Regions from separate parts of the Mesorhizobium sp. M6A.T.Ce.TU.016.01.1.1 genome, predicted to be linked through region 2. Evidence: predicted binding sites of a transcription regulator. Region 2 holds the regulator's gene; the other holds the start of a gene.
The links. Region 2 encodes LexA, which represses DNA repair genes until DNA is damaged. Its sites were predicted from a motif close to TGTTCNNNNTGTGTTCNG; they were not measured.
Positions count from the first base shown of each region.

Region 1: EOC94_RS14465 (DNA recombination protein RmuC) is a predicted target of LexA. The motif match lies at 2,585-2,602, and genes of this name have one in related genera.

Region 1 covers NZ_RZTJ01000006.1:161,064-165,276, forward strand. The annotation lists gene truA (tRNA pseudouridine(38-40) synthase TruA) at 1-515, opposite strand, end outside; gene EOC94_RS14450 (N-acetyltransferase) at 534-1,043, opposite strand; gene fmt (methionyl-tRNA formyltransferase) at 1,040-1,975, opposite strand; gene def (peptide deformylase) at 1,985-2,530, opposite strand; gene EOC94_RS14465 (DNA recombination protein RmuC) at 2,635-3,903, shown strand; gene EOC94_RS14470 (GFA family protein) at 3,908-4,213, opposite strand, start outside.
Region 2 covers NZ_RZTJ01000007.1:173,536-177,748, forward strand. The annotation lists gene EOC94_RS16050 (ComEC/Rec2 family competence protein) at 1-2,259, shown strand, start outside; gene lexA (transcriptional repressor LexA) at 2,253-2,990, opposite strand; gene glp (gephyrin-like molybdotransferase Glp) at 3,095-4,213, opposite strand, start outside.

The DNA.
Region 1 (4,213 bases), on a different contig from region 2:
GTCCGGATCGGGCTGTCGGCCTGGCATTGGGTCGAGCGGAACGTAGTGAAATCATGCCGCCCCAGCAGCACTTTTGCCGCCTCGTGCATGGCCTCGGCGTCGAGCCGCTTCGGCACCCACCAGATCTTGCCCTTGTCGAGCGCTGCCGGCGCGCGCCGGTTGACGATGCGATAGAGATAGTGGCGGCCGGTCGCCGAGAAACGCGCATCGAAGCTATCAGGCACGACAGCCGCCTTGAGGACGGCGATGCGCGCCTTGGCCGCTTGCAGATGGGCGTTGACCGCATCGCGCACCTTGTCATCGGGCCACGCCTTGACGAGATCGACATGCGCTACCTGGCCGGTCGCATGGACGCCGGCATCGGTGCGGCCGGCGCCGCGCAGCGAGACCTGCTCACCGCAGAATTTCTCGATCGCCTGCTCGATCGCCTGCTGCACCGAAGGCTGGTCTGCCTGGCGCTGCCAGCCGGCATAGAGGCTGCCGTCATATTCGATGTCGAGGCGAAAACGCGGCATTCCTAAAGCAGGATGAGGTTAGGCGGCGAGCGCGGAGCCGAAGGCCGAAGCGTAGACCAGCTTGCCGGTCTCAGGCGCCTCGCCCCAGGCCAGCGCCTGCAGCGCGTCGCCCTGATATTCGCTCTCGAATTTTTCGGCGCGTGCGTGGCTGTAGCCGAAGCGGCCATAATAGGCGGGATCGCCAAGCACCACCGCCAGCACCTCGCCGGCGTCCTTGAGGCGGATATGCGCCTCGCGGACCAGCGCGCCGCCGATGCCGGTGCCATGGAACGACGGCTCGACGGCCAAAGGCGCCAGCGCCACCGCTGGAAAGCTCTTGCCACCATTCTGCACGAAAAGCCTGGAAAACAGGATGTGGCCGACCACCTGCCCATCTTCGTCCGCCACCAGCTCGACGACGGCATCGCCGCCGGTGACCAGCGCGTCGACCAGTCCGGCCTCCGCCTGCTGGCCGAATGCGTGTTCCTCGACGAGGCGGATCGCCTCGCGGTCCCGCGGCGTCGCCGCGCGTATCGACATCATGCTCATGAGAATTTCGTTCCTTTTTCGAGCTTGGCCCCGCGCAGAAACTCTTGCGCGGCAATGGGCCTTCCGCCCGCACGTTGAACTTCGACCAGCCTGATGGCGCCTGACCCGCAGGCGACCGTCAGGCGGTCATCGAGAATTCCTCCCGACTCGCCGGCGCCTTGCGAAAGCGTCGAGCGAAGCAGTTTCAGCCGTTCCAGGCGGCCGCCGATTTCGGTCTCGCACCATGCGCCGGGAAAGGGCGACAGGCCGCGAATATGATCGTGGACTTCGCCAGCAGGCCGCGTCCAGTCCACGCGCGTCTCCGCTTTATCGATCTTTTTGGCGTAGGTCACCCCCACCGTCGCCTGCGTGGTAAATGTCAGGGCATCCCGTTCCAGCCGTGCCAGCGCTTCCGCCATCAGCGCGGCACCAATGAGCATCAACCGATCGTGCAGGTCGCCGGCCGTCATGTCTGGCCCGATGGTGCACTTTTCAACCATGGCCACCGGGCCTGTGTCCAGGCCTTCCTCCATCCGCATCACCATCATGCCAGTCTCAGTGTCGCCGGCCATGATGGCGCGCTGAATGGGTGCGGCGCCGCGCCAGCGCGGCAACAGCGACGCGTGGCCATTGAGACAACCGAGCCGCGGCGCCTCGAGGACGGGTTTGGGCAACAGCAGTCCAAAGGCGACAACCACGGCGACATCGGCCCGCAAAGAGCCGAACGCTTCCTGCTCGACCTCGCTTTTCAGCGACACCGGCGTCCGCACCTCGATGCCCAGCCGCTCCGCCTCGCGCTGCACCGGCGATGGCGTCAGTTCCAGCCCACGGCGACCGGCGGCGCGCGGCGGCTGGGTGTAGACGGCTTCGATCTCATGCCCGGCCTCCGCGATCGCCCGCAGTGTCGGCACCGAGAATTCGGGTGTGCCCATGAAAACGACGCGCAGGGGCATTTTTGAGCCCTATCCCACCAACTTGCCCGGCGCCTTGCTGCCCGGCGCTTTATCCCTGGCGAGCTTCTTGAACTTCTTCACCACCATGTCGCGCTTCAGCTTCGAGATGTGGTCGATGAACAGAACGCCGTTGAGATGATCTATCTCATGTTGCAGGCAGGTCGCCATCAGCCCTTCGGCCTCGATCTCCTGCAGCTTGCCGTCGCGATCGAGATATTTCACACGCACGGCGGCGGGGCGCTCGACCTCGGCATAGTAATCCGGGATCGACAGGCAACCCTCCTCGTAGACCGAGCGCTGATCGGCGCTGTCGAGGACCTCGGGGTTGATGAAGACATGCGGCGCCGGCGTCTCGTCTTCCTTGGCGAGGTCGATCACCAGCATGCGCAACGGTTCGCCGACCTGGATCGCCGCCAGGCCGATGCCCGGCGCATCGTACATGGTCTCCAGCATGTCGTCGGCCAGCTTGCGCAAAGCGCCGTCGACGCGCTCGACCGGTTTCGAAACCTGGCGCAGAACGGGATCGGGAAGGATGATGAGAGGCTTGATCGACATGGCGTCTCACCTAAGACGTCGCACGGAAAGCGTCAACCGGGGCAATTGAAGCGCCGTTCACGTTTTGATCTGTGCCGTCAGGGAGAATCATCTATGCTGTCCATATGAACGACCTGACATCAATCCTGTCCGAACCAATCGCCCGGCTCGGCGCCACCACGATCACGCTCGGCCACGCATTGGCATTCGGCGCGATCCTGTTTCTGGGCCTGTTCGTGGCGCTGGTCGTCTCGCTGTGGCGGTCGGCCAAGGCGCGTGCAGTGGCGGCTGCGGAAGCCGCCGACCACGCCCGCGACGCCGAGGCGCGGATGGCCGGCATCCTGCAAAGCCAGGCCGAGATGCAGGGCCGCATGGGCGCCATCGCCGAAGTGTTCGGGGCGCGGCAGGCCGAACTCACACAGTCGATCGGCCAACGCCTCGACGCGATGACCGGCCGCCTCGGCCAGACCATGACCGAGCAGACGAAATCGACGCATGAGAGCCTTGCCAAGCTGCAGGAACGGCTGGCGGTCATCGATATCGCGCAGGGCAACATCCAGTCGCTCGCCGGCCAGGTCGTTCAGCTCCAGGCGATCCTCTCCAACAAGCAGACGCGCGGCGCCTTCGGCCAGTCGCGCATGGAGGCGATCGTCGCCGACGGCCTGCCGCACGGCGCCTACGAATTCCAGGCGACCTTGTCGAACGGCAGCCGGCCCGACTGCCTGGTGAAGATGCCGAACGGCGCGCCGGCGCTTGCCATAGACGCCAAGTTTCCGCTGGAAGCCTGGAACGCCATCCGTGCCGCCGAAGGTGTCGATTTGCAGAAGGTCGCCGCACAAGCGTTTCGACGCGACATCGAGGTGCACGTCCGCGATATATCAGAAAAATACCTGATCCAGGGCGAGACGCAGGACACCGCTTTCATGTTCGTGCCGTCGGAATCGGTGTTTGCCGAGATCCACGAGAATTTCGAGGGGATTGTCCACAAGGCGCACCGCGCCCGCATCGTCATCGTCTCGCCGTCGCTGCTGATGTTGTCGATCCAGGTCATCCAGGCGATCCTCAAGGACGCCCGCATGCGCGAGCAGGCGCATCTGATTCAGGGCGAGGTGATCCGGCTGATGGAGGATGTCTCGCGCCTCGACGAGCGGGTGCGCAAATTGCAGAGCCATTTCGGCCAGTCGGCCAAGGATATCGACGATATCCTCGTCTCGACGTCGAAGGTGACCAAGCGCGGCCAGAAGATCGAGGCGCTGGAGTTCGGCGCGCAGCCGACGGAGGGCGACGCCGGATCGGCCGAGACCACACACGGCGCGAAGGTCGATGCGGGTGCGCGCGTCGCCGACTCCAAGACCGGTCAGCTGAGACTTAGGGTCGTCGAAGACGACGACTGAGAGGCTACTGCTCCTCGATGATCGTCGTGCCTTCGAAGTCCGGCAGCCAGTGCAGCGCCGAGCGATGCCACAACTGCCGTCTCGGCACCAGTTCATCGCGCTGACGCGCCGTGCCTACCCTGATGCCGTAGACTTTCGGTCCGTCACCGACCGACGTGGCATAGAGATGCGAACCGCACTCGCCGCAAAAAGCCTGGGCGCGCCTGGCGCCGCTCGACCCGGTCTTGATGTAGATCTTCGGCGTGCCCCTGGTGATCCGGTAATGATCCTCCGACGCCGGCACGGTCACCCGAAACGCCGTTCCAGTCAG
Region 2 (4,213 bases):
GTCGTTCATTTCCGCTGTCTTTCACTATCCGCTATCCGCAACAGCGTGGTTTCGGCGGCGGGCATGGAGCTCGACCGCGGCGTCGCCTTCCTGCTGGTGCCGGTTTTCCTGGCATCCGGAGTGATCGTCTATTTCTCGCTTGCCGTGGAACCGGACTTTCCGCAGCCCATTGCCGTGGTGGTCCTCACGGCATTGTGCGCAGCGGTCACGCGGTCATGGCGCAAAACACATTTGTGTTTCATGGCAGCGTTGCTGTGCGCGCTCGGTGTGCTCGCCGCCAAGGTTGAAACCTGGCGCGCGGGAACGCAGATGCTCGGTTCGGTAATCCAGACCCAACTCACCGGCCGCGTCGTCAGGCTCGACCAGATGGCGAACGGCCGGATCAGGCTGACCCTCGACGTGATATCGACCGCCCGGCCGACACTGCGTTATGCACCGGAACGTGTCAGGGTTTCGGCACGCAAAATTCCCGCTGAGATGACCGCAGGCTCGGTGGCAACCGGCTATGCAAGGCTTTTGCCTCCGACTGGCCCGGTTCGGCCCGACAGCTATGACTTCTCCTTTGACAGCTATTTCGCCGGTATCGGCGCCAGTGGCTTTTTCCTCGGCAATCCGAAGATCGTCGCTTCCGAAGATGCACCGTTAGCAGCGCGCCTTTCTTCGTCGATCGAAAAGGCGCGTGAAACCATCGCCGACCATATCAGGGACAGCATCGGTGGCGCCGAGGGGGAGATTGCCGCTGCGCTGATCGTCGGCGTGCGTACCGGCATCCCCGAAGAGATCAACGAATCGATGCGGCGCACCGGCATCTACCACATCATCTCCATTTCCGGCCTGCACATGGCGCTTGTCGCCGGCACCATCATGGGATTGCTGCGCGGCGCCTTTGCGCTGTTTCCCGATTTTTCGTCGCGCCGGCCGGTCAAAAAATATGCGGCTGCAGCCGCACTCCTTTCCATCGCTGCCTATCTCATTTTTTCCGGCATCGTGGTCGCGGCTGAGCGCAGCTTCATCATGCTGGCGGTAATGCTTGTCGCCGTGCTGTTCGACCGGGCTGCGCTCACCATGCGCAATCTTACGATTTCAGCCATCGCCGTCATCGTCGTGTCGCCGCACGAGGTGGTCGGCCCAAGCTTCCAGATGTCCTTCGCCGCGACCGCGGCTCTCGTGGGCGCCTATGCCGGCTGGTCCGACTATCGTGCCGACAAGGCCACGGCGCCGCCACAACGACGGTCACCGGCCGCTTTCGTCACGCGGAAGCTCGTCGCTGGAACAGGCACCATCGCCATGACCTCCATCATTGCCGGGAGCGCCACCGCGCTCTTCGCCATCTGGCACTTCCAGCGCGTCTCGCCGCTCAGTCTGTTTGCCAATCTGGCCGTCATGCCGATCGTCACGGTCGTCATGTTCCTGGCGGTCGTCAGCGCCTTGGCAATGCCTTTCGGCTTCGACGGACCTTTCCTCGACATGATGGGCAAGGGGCTGACGGCCATGATTGCAATATCGGGATGGATCTCCGAACGTTCGCCGGTCGATGCAGTCGGGCTGATTTCGTTGCAGTCGGTTCTGCTGGTGACGGTCGCCCTGGTCATCGCCACGATGGCGACGACATGGTTGCGGCTTGCGGCACTTCCCTTTGCGCTTGCCGGCCTGCTGACGATTTCCGAGACGCGAACCCCCGACGTGCTGATCTCGGAGGATGCGCATCTGGTGGCGCTGCCGATCGGCGGCGGCGAACTTGCCGTCAACCGGGTGCGCTCGAACGAATTCACCACCGACAACTGGAAACATGCGCTGACTTCAGCGACCATTGTCGAGCCGGAGACGTTCGAAAAAGGAGACGTGCGGTTCGACATCGCCGACCCGGCCGACCTGCCGCCGGGAGCGCCTTTCTATTGCACTGCCGGCCTGTGCCTCGCCCGGCATCCGTCCGGCGCGATCATCGCGCTCGCCGACGACCGCAAAATCGCGCGGCCAGCCTGTGCCTTTGCGGACTTGATCGTCATCGACGATGCCACGGCCTATTATAATCCCTGCCGCAACCCGCTGGTCCTCGTCGTGACCAAACGGCAGCTCGCTCGCATGGGCAGTGCCGCCGTCTTTTTCGATCCGCTATCGGCGACGACGCGCGCAGAAATCCGTTTTGCCGTCAAACAGCCATATAGGCCTTGGCATGAGCAGCGGAGATTTTCGCGCGAGGCGAGGGGCCTGCCGCCATACCGTAAGCCTGAGAAACCCAAGAAAGCTGCCGTTCAGTAACGTCGGATCAATCCGACGAGCTTGCCTTGCACCTTGACCCGGTCCGGCCCGAAGATGCGCGTCTCATAGGCCGGGTTGGCGGCTTCCAGGGCGATCGAGGCGCCCTTGCGGCGGAACCGCTTCAGCGTCGCTTCCTCCTCGTCGACCAGGGCGACAATGATCTCGCCAGGCTGGGCGGTGTCGGCGTTGCGAATGATGACCGTGTCGCCGTCGAAGATGCCGGCCTCGATCATCGAATCACCCTTGACCTCCAGCGCGTAGTGCGCGCCGCCTGTGATCATGTCCGGTGGCACCGAGATCGAATGCGTCTGGTGCTGGATGGCATCGATCGGCACACCGGCAGCGATGCGGCCCATCACCGGGATGGAGACAGTGGCAATGACGTCGTCGTCATTGCCGGCCGCAGGCATGCGAGACGGCGCCGGCTTGATCTGTCGGCCGAGGCTGCCCTGCCCAAGGCTGCCCTGAATGACGCTCGGCGAAAATTTGCGCGCCGCATTGAGGCCGGGCGCGATCGAATCGGGCAGGCGCAGCACTTCCAGCGCGCGGGCGCGGTTGGGCAGCCGGCGAATGAAGCCGCGTTCCTCCAGCGCCGTGATCAACCGATGGATTCCCGATTTGGACGCGAGATCGAGCGCTTCCTTCATCTCGTCAAACGAGGGCGGAATGCCGCTTTCCTTCAGCCGCTCGTGGATGAACATCAGCAGCTCATGTTGTTTGCGTGTCAGCATCGCGACCCCCGACAGAATCAGAAAAACAAACCCAGAACAAACACTATCTGTTCCAGTTGTGTTCCGCAACTGTTTAAAGTTTAATGAATGCGTTGACGTTTTGTTCAGCGTAGCATCAGCACGCTGCAGGCGGCACCTGTCGCGGCGGGGGGAGCGAATGGCTCGCGCACGATCAGCCCGTTGGCGTCGGCCAGCATTCTGAGCATCGAGGAATCCTGGATGCCGAACGGCGTCGCCTTGAGCGTGCCCGCGTCTTCCTTCACCACGGCGCGTACATAGTCCTGCCTGATATCGTTGGCCGCCATGGCGGCACCGAGCCGCGCCTGACGCATGTCCTGCCGGTAGGCGCGTCCGCCAAGCCGCGCAAGCAGCGGCTTCAGGAAGAGCTGCGTGCAGACCAGGCTCGCCACCGGATTGCCGGGCAGGCCGATGCAGCGGATGTCGCCCAGCCGGCCGAACATCAGCGGCTTGCCGGGCCGCATGGCGATCTTCCAGAAATCGAGCGTCATGCCTTCGCCGGTCAACACGTCGTGGACGAGGTCGTGGTCGCCGACCGAGGCGCCGCCCAGCGTGACGATGACGTCAGCCCCTGCGTTAACCGCCTTTTTCACCAGCGCGGCAATCGCCTCTTTGCGGTCGGGGGCGATGCCGAGGTCGAGCGCGCTGGCGCCGGCCGAGCGGGCCGCGGCAGCGACGCCATAGGCGTTGGACGAGATGATCTGGTCCGGGCCAAGGTCGCTGCCTGGCGGCAGCAATTCGTCGCCGGTGGCGATGATGGCGACCAGCGGCCGTTTCACCACGCTGACCTGCGGATGGTTGGCCGACGCCGCCAGCGACAACGCCGCCGGATCAAGCAGGCGGCCTTTCTCCAGCAGAACGTCGCCCTTCGAGAAATCGAGCCCGAGGCGGCGGATGTTGCGGCCTTCAACTGTCGACGCGGTCACTTCGATGCTGCCGCCGCCGAGGTCGCGGACATTCTCCTGGATGACGATGGTGTCAGCGCCTGCGGGAAGCGGCGCGCCGGTGAAGATGCGCACGGCCTGCGCCGGGCCGACTGTTCCGGCAAAGCCGCGTCCGGCCGGCGCCATGCCGATCACCGCAAGTGTTGCCGGCACGGAGGCGACATCCTCGGCCCGCACTGCATAGCCGTCCATGGCGGACGCGTTGAAGGGCGGCTGGGTGCGGAGCGCCGCGAGCGGCTCCGCCAGTATCCGGTCGGCGGC